Regions from separate parts of the Kluyvera sp. CHPC 1.2972 genome, predicted to be linked through region 2. Evidence: predicted binding sites of a transcription regulator. Region 2 holds the regulator's gene; each other region holds the start of a gene.
The links. The regulator Fur, encoded in region 2, represses iron uptake genes when iron is present. The targets are predictions, from matches to a motif close to ATAATAATGAGAACNACTATCAA.
Positions count from the first base shown of each region.

Region 1 (5,777 bases), on a different contig from region 2:
CCAGACGCAGCCCAATGCGCGCTAGCACGTGCTGCTTGAGCGCTTCAAGGGCAATGGCATCGGTCAGCCCCGCGGCAAACGCATAGAGGATGATTTTCTTCGCCTCCTCCTGCGCTATCCCGCGTGAGCGTAAGTAAAAGAGCTGCTCATCGTCGATACGACCCACGGTGGCACCGTGGCTGCACTTGACATCATCAGCATAGATTTCCAACTGCGGCTTGGTATCCACTTCCGCCAGCCGTCCAAGCAGCAGATTGTTGTTGGTCATCTGCCCGTCGGTTTTAATTGCATGCGGTGCCACGGTAATCACGCCGTTAAACACCGCCCGCCCCTTATCGTTCACGATGGTTTTATGGAGCTGGCGGCTGTTGCAGTAACCCTGATTATGTTCAAGCCAGGTACGTGTATCGCACACTTCGTTGCCCACCGGCATCGACAAGCTGTTGACCCGTAGAGTGCTGTTCTCGCCATTCAGCTGTGTGCTGGTGTGGTGACGGGTGACCGCCGCGCCCAGCAGGAAACTGTGGCTGAAGGCCGAGGCATCGCGTCCTAATCGCAGATCGTTGTGGGCGAAGTGGTAGCTCAGGGCATTTTCACAGTTCAGCTTAAGATGCTGAAGTTGCGCGTTGTCCGCCACCTCTGCGGTCAACCTCGCACCGGTAAAATGGCGCGCCGCATTCAGGCTAACGTACTGTTCAATCACCGTCGCCTGCGCCCCTTCCGCCAGGCGGAGATGGTGGCGATAGTGCGCAGTGTTCATCTCATCAGAATCAAGGCCGCGGGTAATGTGCAGCAACAGCAGCGGTTTTGCTGGATGCTGATGACGCGCCACCGCAATATGGGTCACGCTGGTTGCCAGCCCTTCGGTCAGATGGAGGAAGACTTCACCGTGCACGGCATCCGGCAGCGACTGACGTTGGTTATCGACCATCACCTCAAACCCGCTCGCCGATAAATCGTCGCTCAGTCGGGCATCGAACTGCCCATCAACAAACACCAGCCGGTAGGCATCCAGCGCCACCGCGTGCGCATCGCGCTCTGCGACGGTCAGCGCTGGCAGTGCCGGAGCAACGAAAGTGCTGGCGAGCAGTTTATCCAGCGAGGTGTACTTCCAGTCTTCATCTTTGCGTGTTGGCAGACCCAGCTTTTGTACCTGCTGGAGGTGCTGCTGCGCCTGAGGCGACACGTTGCCGCCCCGCGACTGGAACAGCGCATGCCACTGCTGCAGCGCGCTACTGTTGTTCGCTAAGCCAGCCATAGCCCTGCTCCTCCAGTTGTTTCACCAGACGGAAGTCGCCGGATTTCACAATGCGCCCTTGGTAGAGCACGTGCACCACGTCCGGCTTGATGTAATCCAGAATGCGCTGGTAGTGGGTGACGATGATAAACGCCCGCTTACCGTCGCGCAGCGAGTTCACGCCGTCGGCGACGATTTTGAGGGCATCGATATCCAGCCCGGAGTCCGTTTCATCGAGAATGCAAAGCTCCGGTTCCAGCACCGCCATCTGTAGAATATCGTTGCGCTTCTTCTCGCCGCCGGAGAAACCGACGTTGACCGAACGGGTCAGGAGATCCGCGGGCATCTTCAGCAGATCGATTTTCTCTTCCATCAGATCCTGAAAGTCAAAACGATCCAGCGGTTCCTGCCCGCGATGCGCGCGCACCGAGTTCAGCGCGGTTTGCAGGAAGAACTGGTTGCTGACCCCTGGGATCTCGACCGGATACTGGAAGGCCATAAAGATGCCCTCTCCGGCCCGCTCTTCCGGCGACAGCGCCAGCAGATCGCTGCCCTTAAACGTTACCGAACCACCGGTAACGGTGTAATCTTCACGGCCCGCCAGCGTCGCGGAGAGCGTACTTTTCCCTGAGCCATTCGGCCCCATAATGGCGTGCACCTCGCCTGGGCGCACGTTCAGGTTAACGCCGCGCAGGATCGCTTTATCGTCAACCGAGACTTCTAATTCGTTGATATTCAACATACCGTTTCCCTTAATCCTTAACCGACGCTGTGTTCGAGGCTGATAGCCAGCAGTTTTTGCGCTTCCACGGCGAACTCCAGCGGCAGCTCCGAGAAAACATCCTTACAAAAGCCGTTCACGATCATCGAGATAGCATCATCTTCGCTGATGCCGCGCTGCAGGCAGTAGAACAGCTGATCTTCACCGATGCGTGAGGTGGTGGCTTCATGCTCCAGCTGTGCGCTGTTATTGCGGCATTCAACGTACGGAAAGGTATGCGCCCCGCAGTCGGGGCCAATCAGCATCGAGTCGCACTGAGTGTAGTTACGCGCATTGGTCGCCGTCGGCATGATTTTCACCAGCCCGCGATAGCTGTTCTGACTATGCCCGGCAGAGATCCCCTTCGAGATAATGGTCGAACGGGTGTTTTTACCGATGTGGATCATCTTAGTGCCGGTGTCAGCCTGCTGATGGCCACTGGTCAGCGCCACCGAGAAGAACTCACCAACCGAGTTATCCCCGCGTAGGATGCAGCTCGGGTATTTCCAGGTGATCGCCGAACCGGTTTCTGACTGCGTCCAGGACATCTTGCTGTTTTCCCCTTCGCACAGCGCACGCTTGGTGACGAAGTTGAGGATCCCGCCGCTGTTGTTGTCGCCGGGGAACCAGTTTTGCACGGTAGAGTATTTCACTTCCGCGTCTTTATGGATGATCACCTCCACCACCGCCGCGTGTAGCTGATAACTGTCGCGCACCGGGGCGGAACAGCCTTCGATATAGCTCACGTAGCTGCCTTCATCGGCAATCAGGATGGTGCGTTCAAACTGGCCGGTTTTCTCGGCGTTAATACGAAAATAGGTCGAGAGTTCCATCGGGCAGCGCACCCCTTTCGGGATGTAGATAAAGGTACCGTCCGAGGCCACCGCCGCATTCAACGCGGCAAAGAAATTGTCATTTTCGGGCACGACAGTGCCCAGGTAGCGCTGGACCAGTTCAGGGTGATCGTGGATAGCCTCGCCAAAGGAGCAGAAAATGATCCCTTGCTCGCCCAGCTTTTCCCGATAGGTAGTGGCAACCGAGACGGAGTCAAAAATAGCATCCACCGCCACTTCTTTACCTTCGCGCACCGGAACACCGAGCTGGTTGAAGGTAGCCTCTACTTCATCGGTCAAAAAGCTGCTGGCCCCGGTTTGCTGCTGCGCACCTGGTTCGGAAGCGCAGGTATCATCACAGTTACCGCACGATGGCGCGGAGTAATAGCTGTAGTCCTGATAGTTCAGCGAGGTGTAATGGGCTTTTAGCCAGTGTGGCTCTTCCATCTGGGTCCAGGCGTGATAAGCCTTCAGGCGAAATTCCAGCATCCACTCGGGTTCATTGCGTCGGGCTGAAATCGCCCGCACCACCTCTTCATTGATCCCTTTCGCCAGTTCGTCGGTCTGTAGTTGGGTAAAAAACCCTTCTTTATAGTTCAGCGGGCCGCCGGCCCAGGTCTGGACATCGTCACTTGCATCAGTATTGCGCGTCATTATGTACCGCCTATACCCCGAAGCTTTCGCCGCAGCCACATTCGTTCTGCGCCTTCGGGTTATGATATTTAAACAGCTGGTTCAAGCCTTCCCGCACGTAATCCACTTCCGTGCCGTCAATAAACGGCATCGCGCTTAAAGGCACCCACAGCTTCGCGCCGTCGGCCTCGAACAGCAGATCGTCTTTATTCGGTTCACTCACCGCGTCCAGCACATAGCCAAAGCCCGCGCAGCCGGTCTGTTTCACCCCAAGCCGCACGCCCTGAATACCGGGCTGTTGTTTAACCAGCTCCCGAATATGCGCCGCCGCAGGCGGGGTAAGCGTCACGCCACGCCAGGTGACATCGCTGGGATCGAAAGTTCCAGAATGCAAATCCATAGGTCTACCTCATCAGTGGAGCCACAAAGGGATAACGCTATGTTAGTGATAATGATTATCACTTCAACCCGCGCCACGTGGGGGTATTCCCCGTTTTCCCTTTATTGATGTCTTTTTATAAGCATAGACCCTGCGACAAGCGGCGAATGAGATAGATTAATTTTTACAATGCTTTGAAAAATAATGGGTTTGTTGATGGTGATAGCTGGATTAGCGAGATGTGCTAAAGATGTATAGCCAATGCCTATTTATTTAATCGGTTTTGAGAGGTTCTGCAAATCAGGCACTTAGAGGATAATCAGTGGGTTAGGGAAAGTGCTGTATGGACATATAGGGACATATACGGCCTTTTTGATGCCCCCAAACCTGCCCCCTGAAAGCATTCTGCCCCCCATATGCCCCCCCAGATTCGAGTTTAAGTTAGTGGTTTTCAAGAGCATTAGCGCAAGACGAATCACTACCCTCACCGGTTTCGAGTTGTTTTGCGCTAATTTTTTGCCATCACATCTCAGTCATTATTGACTGACAAAGCTGCGGCGTTGCATGCAGATGCATTCGCCATAGCTTACAAATAGCAGTTCCTCATATAACACGCCATCCGCGAAAGTGTGTCTGAAATCAGCAAGTAACAACAACATGAAGCCGAGCAGTACCTCCGGCCAGCACATCAGATTTGAACGCCCCATCAGACTGAATCAATTTAATATTGCATCCAGTATTTGTTACTGTATTCGGACCTGCGCTAACAAACCCTGCTGACGCAAGGCTAAATCCTGTGTCGATGGTGATACTGACAGCAGGAGCTAGGGATTCATCGACCCCGGGCCAACCAACAGCGATTTGATCCCCTGATGCCGATATTAGAAACGCCCCACCCGTAAAGAAATTCGCTGCATCAATAGTCCACACGCCACCACTACGTAGTAAATTGAACGCAATCGCTTTATTGCGGCGCTCACCGCTGATTGCTAATCGAGGGTTTCTAAACTCAAAAGTGCCCTGCGATGTTGTACTGGCTCCGTAGGCCAAAGATATCCAGTTCCCACCGTCAGCCACAATCCAGTCAATACGTAGGGTTACCCATTCTAGTGACGACGTAGTCGCAACACCCACAATTTTTCTACCAGCTGAAATTCCATTACCGGATCGTGAGTCCATCTCAATAGAAGCGGAACCTACTGTAAGCGAGGCGCATCGAACGTCTACTGAGAAACTCAATGTTGTTCCGTGTGCCTGTTTACCTAAATCCATTAACTGCAATGCAGCGGAGGCTGTTGACGACTTTATCAGAACCGATTTTGTTATGTCGTTTTTGTTGAACGTATTTGAACCAATAGGTATATCTGAATAGGATGAGAATGACTGCATACCTTTTGGTAATGTTTTATAAGTTTGAACTTGCATATTACCCCCGGTAAAAGTCAGTAATAATGATATCGGTACCAGCACTGACTGCATTATCAAAACGAGTTGGTGTATTAGCAATAGCATATACAAGCAGTAAACCACGGTCTTTTATACTTGATACCGCTGATGCATCTGTGATAATGGGGCCACTTAGCATTGCCGCGCAGTTACCCAGTTTATAAGCCAGGTTAAGTCGGTCTTCGTCCAATGCAGCGCCGTAGCCGCCCATGACGCATAGCCCGATATACGCATTTTTAGAACGCAGCAATTCTAGGGTTTGTGGGTATGTGGACTGGACGCAAACATCCGTCGGGCGTGGGCCATAATATTTTGTGACGAGAGCCAGGAAGCTATCCGCCTGGTCAGAAGTCATCGGAGCAGACCATTCCGCTAATGGGGTTACTGCGCACCGTTTGCACTCGCGCAACCATTCGTCATAATTCATTATCCTCTCATTTGCCCAGGCGGAGGATACATAGGACCCCATGTCCATTGCTTTTAGTTGAG
Region 1 is NZ_JAPKIB010000022.1:47,829-53,605, forward strand. Features, by position in the region: gene sufD (Fe-S cluster assembly protein SufD) at 1-1,258, opposite strand, end outside; gene sufC (Fe-S cluster assembly ATPase SufC) at 1,233-1,979, opposite strand; gene sufB (Fe-S cluster assembly protein SufB) at 1,997-3,484, opposite strand; gene sufA (Fe-S cluster assembly scaffold SufA) at 3,495-3,863, opposite strand; gene V6944_RS21685 (hypothetical protein) at 4,482-5,267, opposite strand; gene V6944_RS21690 (glycerophosphodiester phosphodiesterase) at 5,269-5,777, opposite strand, start outside.
Region 1: the regulator Fur is predicted to act here: its motif matches at 3,903-3,925, upstream of sufA (Fe-S cluster assembly scaffold SufA).

Region 2 (5,777 bases):
GGGCAGCAGCCGGGGCCGGAGCGGGAGCCGGTTCTGCTTTGACGACCGGCGCAGCAGCAGTCGCCACGGGCTGGGAAGCGGCGGAGAATTTCAGCATACGCCGTAAAATGTCGGACGCGCTCTCGCCAATGTGCAGAGTGTGAGCCGCAATATAGCGATAGAGCTCGTCATCAACTTCGATCGTTTTCATCTTAATCCGGTGCGATAATTTTTCTGAATACAATTCATTGGGATTATAAAGTCAAAACCCAACAGCGGGTAGCGCCAAACCAGGAAGACAGCAAAATTCGGATGAGTTCCTCTCTTGCCCCTGAGCGTTAGAATGTCCAACATGATACCCTAACCCGACAATGCGAAAAAAAGAACTTTGCTATGAAATTGAATGTCCGAGCGCAAACTGCACAAAACCTGCACAATAATTCTCCCATCGTTCTCGTCCACGGCCTGTTCGGCAGTCTGGATAATCTGGGCATCCTGGCCCGCGACCTGGTCACCGACCACGATATCCTTCAGGTAGACATGCGTAACCACGGTCTCTCACCGCGCGCTGATGAGATGACCTACCTTGCTATGGCTCAGGATCTGCTCGATACGCTCGATGCCAACGGCATTGAAAAAGCAACGGTCATCGGCCATTCCATGGGCGGTAAAGCGGTGATGGCGCTCACCGCACTGGCCCCTGAACGCATCGACCGACTGGTGGCGATTGATATTGCCCCGGTCGATTACCATGTCCGCCGTCACGATGAGATTTTTGCTGCCATTAATGCGGTGACCAGCGCCGGCGTGGCCACCCGCCAGCAGGCCGCGACGGTGATGCGCGAGTACCTTAAAGAAGAAGGCGTGATTCAGTTCCTGCTGAAATCCTTTGTCGACGGCACCTGGCGCTTTAACGTGCCGGTGTTGTGGGAACAATACCCGCATATCGTCGGCTGGGAGACTATTCCTGCCTGGGACCACCCTGCCCTGTTCATTCCCGGCGGCAATTCGCCCTATGTGGCCGAAGCCTATCGCGATGCGCTGTTGGCCCAGTTCCCGCAGGCAAAAGCGCACGTTATCGCCGGCGCGGGTCACTGGGTTCACGCCGAAAAACCGGAAGCGGTGCTGCGAGCCATTCGCCGTTATCTCGCCGAGTGATTAAAAATGCATCGACCGCGCGCCAGAATGGCCGTGGTCGTTGGCGTGTGGGCCCCACTGATGTATGATTGCGCGCTGTCTGCACCGGGCACCGCCCGGTAGCTTGTTTCCCCGAAGTCACTCAGAACCATGGCAAAAGAACAAACGGACCGTACGACCTTAGATTTGTTCGCAAATGAGCGTCGGCCGGGAAGACCAAAAACTAATCCGCTTTCGCGTGACGAACAGCTGCGCATTAATAAGCGTAATCAGTTAAAACGCGACAAAGTGCGCGGTCTGAAGCGCGTGGAGCTGAAGCTGAATAACGAAGCCGTTGATGCACTCAACGAGCTGGCGACTGCCCGTGATATGAGCCGGAGTGAACTCATTGAAGAGATTCTGATGAGCCAACTGGCCCAACTGCACGGACAGGGGAAAGCCTGAAAAATCCCCCAAAATACACTTTCATGTAGCAGAGTGTGCAGTCCGGCACGATAGCGGTTTCCGCACGCCTCTCTGTTCTGCTATGATTGCCCTTATCTGTGGGCAATAAGCCATCACCATTTCATTAAGTTTCAAGAGGTTATTTTACTCATGGCAATCGTTGGCATCTTTTTCGGTAGCGATACCGGGAACACCGAAAATATCGCAAAAATGATTCAAAAACAGCTTGGTAAAGATGTCGCTGACGTTCACGACATTGCCAAGAGCAGCAAGGAAGATCTGGAAGCATTCGATATTCTGCTGCTGGGTATCCCAACCTGGTACTACGGCGAAGCGCAGTGCGACTGGGATGATTTCTTCCCGACGCTGGAAGAAGTGGATTTCAATGGTAAGCTGGTTGCGCTGTTTGGCTGCGGCGACCAGGAAGACTACGCGGAATATTTCTGTGATGCGCTGGGCACCATTCGCGACATCATTGAACCACGTGGCGCAGCTATCGTCGGCCACTGGCCGACCGCGGGCTATCATTTCGAAGCGTCTAAAGGTCTGGCGGATGACGACCACTTTGTAGGCCTGGCTATCGATGAAGACCGTCAGCCTGAGCTGACCGCTGAGCGCGTTGAAAAATGGGTTAAGCAGGTGGCTGAAGAGCTGCATCTGGAAGACATCAAAAACGCCTGATTATCCTGTGGCGCGATGATAAATCGCGCCGCATTAATAGGTAAAAGCAATTAAAATAATAGCTACAATTTTTTAACTTTTGAGCGCATACCTGTACAATATCTTCTGATTTAGCGCGGTCTCATCGCCAGTTTGTCGGTGAAGCCTCGTTTTTGAAAGCTTAGTTTACCCGGCTCTTGCTGTTTTCATTTCAATAGGGTCATTCTATAATGAGACGCATTAATTCGGGTGCATTCTCTGTGATACTTTCGCTGATGGAAGTTAATCGTTTAGCAACAGGACAGATTCCGCATGACTGACAATAACACCGCATTAAAGAAGGCTGGCCTGAAAGTCACACTTCCACGGTTAAAGATTCTGGAAGTCCTTCAGGAACCGGATAACCACCATGTCAGCGCGGAAGACTTATATAAACGCCTGATCGACATGGGTGAAGAGATTGGCCTGGCCACGGTCTACCGCGTACTGAACCAGTTTGATGACGCCGGTATCGTGACTCGTCACAATTTTGAAGGCGGTAAATCCGTTTTCGAACTGACCCAACAGCATCACCACGATCACCTGATTTGCCTCGACTGCGGCAAAGTGATCGAGTTCAGCGATGATTCCATTGAAGCTCGTCAGCGTGAAATCGCGTCGAAGCACGGTATCCGCTTAACAAACCACAGCCTTTATCTCTACGGTCACTGCGCTGAAGGCGACTGCCGTGAAGATGAACACGCCCACGAAGGCATCGAAAAGTAACCCGATACCATTCGTAAAAAGCCAGTTGCTCACGCACTGGCTTTTTTTATACCCCCGGTTCTTCAGGCGTAAAAAAACCGCTGCAAGCAGCGGTTATTGGTATCAACGTGAGCTTATTTCTGCGGCGCGTTGTTACTGCGAATTTCCTGCCAAATCTTATCGCAGTTTTTCGCTACGGCTTCGTCATTGCCCATCTTTCTGGCATTAATGCATTTCTGGTAGTCGATGACGCGAACGCTTTCCTGATTCGCGAACTGTTCGTGCGCTTTCTCTTGCTTCAGCACGTTCAGTACGCTTTGACAGGCCTGGATTTTATCCGGATTGCCTTCTGCGGTATTAATACAGGCGCTGTAGGCATCCTTCAGCTTGCTATCTTCCTTCGGTGCGGGTGATTGAGCGCAGGCGGTTAACCCGGCGGCCATCAGTGCAACAATAATCAGTTTTTTCATACGATGAGCCTCTTAGCAGCGGCAGAAGTTTCCCCCTGCCGCGTTAGCATCAGAAAATAGTGAACGGTGCGATAACCATGAATTTCACGTCACGCTCATCCTGGAAGATGTTGCCGTAACCGCCGCCCCAGCTTGGGATATCGGAGTGGTTGTCATACTGAGTGAAGTGCAGTTTGAACAGCGTGCCTTTTGCACGGCCATCCTGAACGGTGTATGCCACATCGAGGCTGTAGGCAGACTCTTTGATCTTGTTGTTCTTGTCGTAGTACGCATCCGGGTTCATCTGCCAGGTCGCTGGCTTAGCATCCCATGCGTAAACGTAAGAAGCACCCACCGCCCAACCCGGCAGATCCCAGTTCTTCAGGTCATACATGGTGCCGAAGAAGACCGCTTTTTCGCCGTTGGCGTTGAAGTCAGAGCGGTTATCCCACCAGATATCCAGACGACCGTTAGAGGATGCGTAGGTTGGCGTCATACGCTGCAGGAAGTAACCCTGCTGACCTTCTGCTTTAACCCAGGTCCCTTCCAGACGGAAGTCGAACACTTCTTGCAGTTTGTAGCCGAAGGTTAACGCCTGCAGCCACGCGGTGCCGTCATAGATATCGTTGACGCCGTGATCGCTCACCTTGTCACGCGTACCGTAGAACTGGTAGCTGGTGGTCAGCGGACCGCCAGGGATATCAAATTTGTAGCTACCTTTGGCGAAGTACTGATCGATATAGCCTTCTGCCTGACCAAATGCGGCTTCCAGCACCAGGTCATTTTTGAAATCGTATTTCGCACCGATGGAGTGCAGGTAATCGACTTTGGTCTTCTTATCGTTCTGATAGAAGTTGTCCATTTCAAGGTGCCATGGCGCCTTGTAGTTGTTCGTCCACATGTAGGAGAAGCTCAGCGCGCCAGCATCACCGTAGTCGAAGTTAGCACCGGCTTCAGCACCCTGATAGGTACCAGGCATGAAGCTCCAGTGTGGTGCCAGCAGCGTTTGGCCGGTTGGCTGGATGTAACCCGCACGAGCCCAGGCTGGCCCTAATTTAAATTTGGCTGCCGCTTTGTACAGGCTGATACCGCTCTTATCGCCGCTGTAATCTTCGCTGTAGCCTTTGTTCTTAGAGGACAACGCAATTTCGTTCGGGTGACCACTTTCGCTACTTTCAGCCATTTCAATCGCGGTGAACGCCGCAATATCAATACCGAACATGTCAGCGGCATAGCCAGACTGGAAGTCGAGGTTGGCGTTCCAGGTGGAGTGGGAAAGGTTGGTTTTATACTTATCGTGATCGGTTACATCTTTACGGTCACGCTCACGCTGCCAGTAATAGACTCCGCCGGTCAATGTAGAATCGTCGATGAAGCCTTCTGCTTTTGCTTCCGGAGTCATCATAAAGCCTGACATTGCTGTCACACCGGCGATAGCCAGCGCCAGCGTACTACGTTTGCCACTAAACGTACGCATAGTTATATCCTCTTTGACTTTTAAAAATGCCGCTGCAAAGCAGAAGGCAAAAAAATAAAAACTGATAAAAAAGGTACTGCTAAGAAATTGTGTTTCACTACACGTACAGACTATTTTTCGCGACGCGAATTATCAATCCTTTTCCGCAACGAGAGTGCAGGATTATGACAAAGCGCACATATTTGGTTTCTGTTTGTAACAGAGTGCGTTATTGCAACATTCCCGTGCCAAGCCTTGTCTGGCCTGAGTGAAATGTGAATGAGACCGTTTACATTTAATTTCTGTAACATGCGGGACTAAAAGCGTGGGGATACTTAGAGGTAGAATAATTGCATTAATTCGCTTCGCGAAACTATAAGAGGTCGTATTTTTTCATCCGAAAGTAACATTGTCATCCAGTGAAAGTGATCCCCTAACGACAGGCAAAAAAAAACGCCGCAAGCGCGGCGTTTTTATCAGGGCAAGGAATTAACCTACCCAGGTATCACGCAGACCGACGGTGCGGTTAAAGACCAGCTTCTCAGCGGTGGTATAACGGCTATCGAGGCAGAAGTAACCCTCACGCTCGAACTGGAACGCTTTACCGGCCTCAGCGGCCTGCAGAGACGGCTCAGCATAGCCCTGCTTGATAACCAGTGACTCTGGGTTCATCACCGACAGGAAGTCTTCTGCCGCACCTGGGTTTGGCACGCTGAAGAGACGGTCATACAGACGAATTTCAACCGGCAGCGCATGTGCCGCGCTCACCCAGTGAATCACGCCCTTCACTTTACGGCCATCTGCTGGGTCTTTGCTCAGGGTATCGGCATCGTAGGTACAGAAGATGGTGGTGATATTGCCTTCCGCATCTTTCTCCACGCGCTCTGCTTTCACCACGTAGGCGTTAC
Region 2 is NZ_JAPKIB010000007.1:177,488-183,264, reverse strand. Features, by position in the region: gene seqA (replication initiation negative regulator SeqA) at 1-190, opposite strand, end outside; gene ybfF (esterase) at 373-1,137, shown strand; gene ybfE (LexA regulated protein) at 1,267-1,560, shown strand; gene fldA (flavodoxin FldA) at 1,711-2,241, shown strand; gene fur (ferric iron uptake transcriptional regulator) at 2,533-2,985, shown strand; gene chiQ (ChiQ/YbfN family lipoprotein) at 3,099-3,434, opposite strand; gene chiP (chitoporin ChiP) at 3,484-4,890, opposite strand; gene glnS (glutamine--tRNA ligase) at 5,359-5,777, opposite strand, start outside.

Region 3 (5,777 bases), on a different contig from region 2:
GGCGCTTCAACAGAGAATGATTCGACAACGATCAGACGATCCTGACGTACCAGTTCGGACAGGATGCTTTTCAGCGCGCCGCGGTACATCTTTTTGTTAACTTTTTGACTGTGGTCCTGTGGACGAGCAGCAAAGGTCACGCCACCTGAACGCCAGATCGGGCTCTTGATAGAACCTGAACGCGCACGGCCGGTACCTTTCTGGCGCCATGGCTTTTTGCCTGAACCAGTTACTTCAGCACGAGTCTTCTGAGCACGAGTACCCTGACGAGCACCAGCTGCATAAGCAACAACAACCTGGTGAACCAGCGCTTCGTTGAAATCACGACCGAAGGTAGTTTCGGAAACAGTCAGCGCGCTCTGCGCGTCTTTCAATACTAATTCCATTGCTATCCCCTTACGCCTTCACAGCTGGTTTAACGATCAGGTCGCAACCGGTCGCACCCGGAACACCACCTTTAACCAGCAGCAGGTTGCGCTCAGCGTCAACGCGTACTACGTCAAGGCTCTGAACGGTGACACGTTCGTTACCCATCTGACCTGCCATTTTCTTGCCTTTGAACACTTTGCCCGGAGTCTGGTTCTGACCGATAGAACCCGGAACGCGGTGAGACAAGGAGTTACCGTGAGTAGCGTCCTGGGTACGGAAGTTCCAGCGCTTAACGGTACCAGCGAAACCTTTACCTTTAGAGGTACCGGTTACGTCAACTTTTTTAACGTCAGCAAACAGTTCAACGCTAATGTCCTGACCAACGGTGTATTCTTCACCATCTGCCAGACGGAACTCCCACAGGCCGCGGCCAGCTTCTACGCCAGCTTTAGCGAAGTGACCAGCTTCCGGCTTGGTTACACGGTTAGCTTTTTTAGCACCAGTGGTAACCTGAACAGCGCGATAGCCATCGTTAGCCAGATCTTTGATCTGAGTAACGCGGTTTGCTTCAACTTCGATAACGGTTACTGGGATAGAAACGCCATCTTCAGTGAAGATGCGGGTCATACCCACTTTTTTACCGACTAAACCAATCATTGTATCAACCTCTCAATCGCTCGATGACCTGATTAACCCAGGCTGATCTGCACGTCTACACCGGCAGCCAGGTCCAGACGCATCAGAGCATCAACGGTTTTTTCAGTTGGCTCAACGATGTCAACCAGACGCTTGTGAGTGCGAATTTCGTACTGATCACGCGCGTCTTTGTTGACGTGCGGGGAGATCAGAACGGTAAAGCGCTCTTTGCGGGTCGGCAGCGGGATCGGACCACGGACTTGCGCACCAGTGCGCTTAGCAGTCTCGACGATTTCCGCGGTTGATTGATCGATCAGACGATGATCAAACGCTTTCAGGCGGATACGGATTCTTTGGTTCTGCATGAGACCAGAGCTCCAATTATTTTATAGACGAAATAGTTACTCCTCAAACCCATTACGATTGATGGGAGAGTGTAACCGTTCTTACAGAGTTCCCCAATTGGGAACATTGTCTGGTATCGCTTACGCAGTACCGGTGGTTCATATTGAACCGCTGTCTATATTAGACAAGCCCGCGCATTATACACGTATACCCATACTAAGCAAGCCGCGTTTATAAATTAGTCAGTAAAGCCCGGAAGACAGTTCGCATAATTACTGCACAAACGGCAACGGTGTGTATTCGTCTGGATAGCCCCTCGTGAAAACGTACATCGCCCGTTGCCGCCTTTCTCTTCGCCCCACACACTGTCGGCATGACCTCTTATGGAAACCAATCATGATACTTCCGGCCCTCCCCTTCTTTCTTCTCTATGCCGTACTCAATGTCATCCTGTGCTGGCAAGACTACCGCACCGGGTTATTGCGTGACGGCCTAACCTGCCCTCTTCTTTGGGCCGGGCTCTTAAGTCAGCTCTGCCTGAACCCAACAAAGAGTAACGAGGCGCTATGGGGAGCGATTGCAGGCTATTGCACAATGGCGCTCTTTTACTGGGGATACCGCGCACTACGACGCCGTGAAGGCTTAGGGTATGGTGACGTGAAGTATGTAGCAGCGCTCGGCGCCTGGCACGGCTGGCAATCTCTACCGCTGCTTGTGTTGGTGGCTACGTTGCTGGCGTGTGGGTTTATCGCGGGGAGGGCGCTGTGGCTGCATCAGGCGGAGAATATAAAAAACCCGCTGCCTTTTGGACCCTTTCTGGGAGCGGCGGGTTTTATTATGGCGGGCTTATCGACTTTTAGCCTTCAACCTTAATTTGCGACTGCAGGTAGTTCTGCAGACCAATTTTGCCGATCAGATCCAGTTCGGTCTCCAGCCAGTCAATGTGATGTTCTTCCTCGGTGAGGATAGTAATCAACATATCGCGGCTGACGTAATCATGGACGCTATCAGCATAGGCGATAGCTTCACGCAGATCCTTCGCGCCGTCCAGTTCAAGCTTTAAGTCGGACTGCAGCATCTCTTCGACATCTTCGCCGATATGCAACTTGCCAAGATCCTGCAGGTTAGGGATCCCTTCAAGAAACAGAATACGCTCGATGTACTGATCGGCGTGTTTCATTTCATCGATGGATTCGTGGTATTCAATATCGTTGAGGCGCATCAGGCCCCAGTTTTTGAACATTCTCGCATGGAGAAAGTATTGGTTGATTGCGACAAGCTCGTTTCCCAATAATTTATTGAGATAATTTATTATCTTAACATCACCTTTCATTATATAGACCCTCCGCTTCCACTTATTGAAGCGTAGAACGGCCTACCGGGATGTCAAAAAAGAAATCCGGGCTCAGGCAATCTCTTTGAACTCTGGCATTTGCATTAATTCGTCTTCCATCACCTCACGTGCAGCACGAACGCATTTACCACATTGATTTCCAATAGGAATGCATTTTCTTAATTGCTGGAAAGACTGCGGATGAAACTGGCGTACTGCCTGGCGAATTTTTTTATCGCTGACGCCATTACACAAACAAACGTACATAACCACTCCCGTTCAATTTCTGAACAAAGTGTAAGTGAGAATAATTATGATTACAATAGCCAGGCGCGACAAGCGGCGTGAAATAAGGGATCAAATCGTGCGGAAAATAGAGTGGGGACAAAAAACAGAAAGCAAAAAGGGCACCGAAGTGCCCTTTTCAAGTGCAAAACTAATTAATAAATAATTAGCTCATTACTTTAGCAACAACGCCCGCACCAACGGTACGGCCGCCTTCACGGATTGCGAAACGCAGACCGTCGTCCATCGCGATTGGGTGGATCAGAGTCACAACCATCTTGATGTTGTCGCCTGGCATTACCATCTCAACGCCTTCTGGCAGTTCGATGGTACCGGTCACGTCAGTAGTACGGAAGTAGAACTGTGGACGGTAGCCTTTGAAGAACGGAGTATGACGGCCGCCTTCGTCTTTGGACAGAATGTACACTTCAGATTCGAACTTGGTGTGCGGCTTGATAGAGCCTGGCTTAGCCAGAACCTGACCACGTTCGATTTCTTCACGTTTGATACCACGCAGCAGAACACCAACGTTCTCACCAGCACGGCCTTCGTCCAGCAGTTTGCGGAACATTTCAACGCCGGTACAGGTAGACTTAGCAGTCTCTTTGATACCAACGATTTCAACTTCTTCACCAACTTTGATGATACCGCGCTCTACACGACCGGTAACAACGGTACCACGACCGGAGATGGAGAATACGTCTTCGATTGGCAGCAGGAACGGCTTGTCGATAGCACGTTCTGGTTCTGGGATGTAAGAATCCAGGAAGCCAGCCAGTTCGATGATTTTCGCTTCCCACTCTGCTTCGCCTTCCAGCGCTTTCAGAGCAGAACCACGGATGATTGGGGTATCATCACCTGGGAAGTCGTACTGGGACAGAAGTTCACGAACTTCCATTTCAACCAGTTCCAGCAGCTCTTCGTCATCAACCATGTCGCATTTGTTCAGGAACACGATGATGTAAGGAACGCCTACCTGACGACCCAGCAGGATGTGCTCACGAGTCTGTGGCATAGGGCCATCAGTCGCAGCAACAACCAGGATCGCGCCGTCCATCTGCGCAGCACCGGTGATCATGTTTTTAACATAGTCGGCGTGGCCTGGGCAGTCTACGTGTGCGTAGTGGCGAGTCGGGGTGTCATATTCAACGTGGGAAGTGTTGATGGTGATACCACGAGCTTTTTCTTCTGGTGCGTTATCGATCTGGTCGAAAGCACGAGCAGCACCGCCGTAGGTTTTAGCCAGTACGGTAGTGATTGCAGCAGTCAGGGTAGTTTTACCGTGGTCAACGTGGCCGATGGTGCCGACGTTAACGTGCGGTTTTGTACGTTCAAATTTTTCTTTAGACACGGCTATATTCCTTACTATAGTGCTCTCCCCTTTGGAGAGAGCACGGGACTTAGGTTTTAATCCTGTGGATTATTTACCACGGGCTTCAATAACGGCCTGAGCAACGTTGTTCGGCGCATCGTCGTACTTCAGGAACTCCATGGAGTAAGAAGCACGGCCTTTGGTCAGTGAACGCAGCTGAGTTGCATAACCGAACATTTCGGACAGCGGAACTTCAGCGTGGATCACAACGCCAGTCACGTTGGATTCCTGACCTTTGAGCATACCACGACGGCGGCTCAAGTCACCGATAACGTCACCAGTGTTCTCTTCAGGAGTCTCTACTTCAACCTTCATGATAGGCTCAAGCAGAACTGGTTTCGCTTTCTTAAAGCCGTCTTTAAACGCCAGAGAAGCTGCCAGTTTAAACGCCAGTTCAGAGGAGTCAACGTCATGGTAAGAACCGAAGTGCAGACGAACACCCATGTCAACAACCGGGTAACCAGCCAGCGGGCCAGATTTCAGCTGTTCCTGGATACCTTTATCAACGGCAGGGATGTATTCGCCTGGGATTACACCACCCTTGATGTCGTTGATGAATTCGTAGCCTTTCGGGTTAGAACCCGGCTCCAGTGGGTACATGTCGATAACAACATGACCGTACTGACCGCGACCACCAGACTGCTTAGCGTGCTTACCTTCGATATCGGTAACTTTCGCGCGAATCGCTTCGCGGTAAGCAACCTGAGGTTTACCGACGTTCGCTTCAACGTTGAATTCACGTTTCATACGGTCAACGATGATGTCGAGGTGCAGCTCACCCATACCGGCGATAATGGTCTGGTTAGATTCTTCATCAGTCCATACGCGGAATGACGGGTCTTCTTTAGCCAGACGGCCCAGAGCCAGACCCATTTTTTCCTGGTCAGCTTTGGTTTTTGGTTCTACTGCGATGGAGATTACCGGCTCTGGGAATTCCATACGTTCCAGAATGATAGGCGCATCTGGGTCACACAGAGTGTCACCGGTAGTTACGTCTTTCAGACCGATTGCAGCAGCGATGTCGCCCGCGCGAACTTCTTTGATCTCTTCACGTTTGTTAGCGTGCATCTGAACGATACGGCCGAAACGCTCACGTGCAGTTTTCACGGAGTTCAGTACGGTATCACCAGAGTTAACCACACCGGAATACACACGGAAGAAGGTCAAGTTACCAACAAACGGGTCGGTAGCAATTTTGAACGCCAGTGCAGAGAACGGCTCATCGTCGCTTGCGTGACGTTCTGCCGGAGTGTCTTTACCGTCGTCCAGGATACCGTTGATCGCAGGTACGTCGATTGGGGATGGCAGGTAATCAATTACCGCATCCAGCATCGCCTGAACACCTTTGTTCTTGAACGCAGAACCACAGGTTACCAGGATGATTTCGTTGTTCAGAACGCGCTGACGCAGAGCTTTTTTGATCTCTTCTTCAGTCAG
Region 3 is NZ_JAPKIB010000002.1:482,358-488,134, reverse strand. Features, by position in the region: gene rplD (50S ribosomal protein L4) at 1-386, opposite strand, end outside; gene rplC (50S ribosomal protein L3) at 397-1,026, opposite strand; gene rpsJ (30S ribosomal protein S10) at 1,059-1,370, opposite strand; gene V6944_RS05760 (prepilin peptidase) at 1,747-2,223, shown strand; gene bfr (bacterioferritin) at 2,207-2,683, opposite strand; gene bfd (bacterioferritin-associated ferredoxin) at 2,756-2,950, opposite strand; gene tuf (elongation factor Tu) at 3,135-4,319, opposite strand; gene fusA (elongation factor G) at 4,389-5,777, opposite strand, start outside.
Region 3: the regulator Fur is predicted to act here: its motif matches at 2,985-3,007, upstream of bfd (bacterioferritin-associated ferredoxin).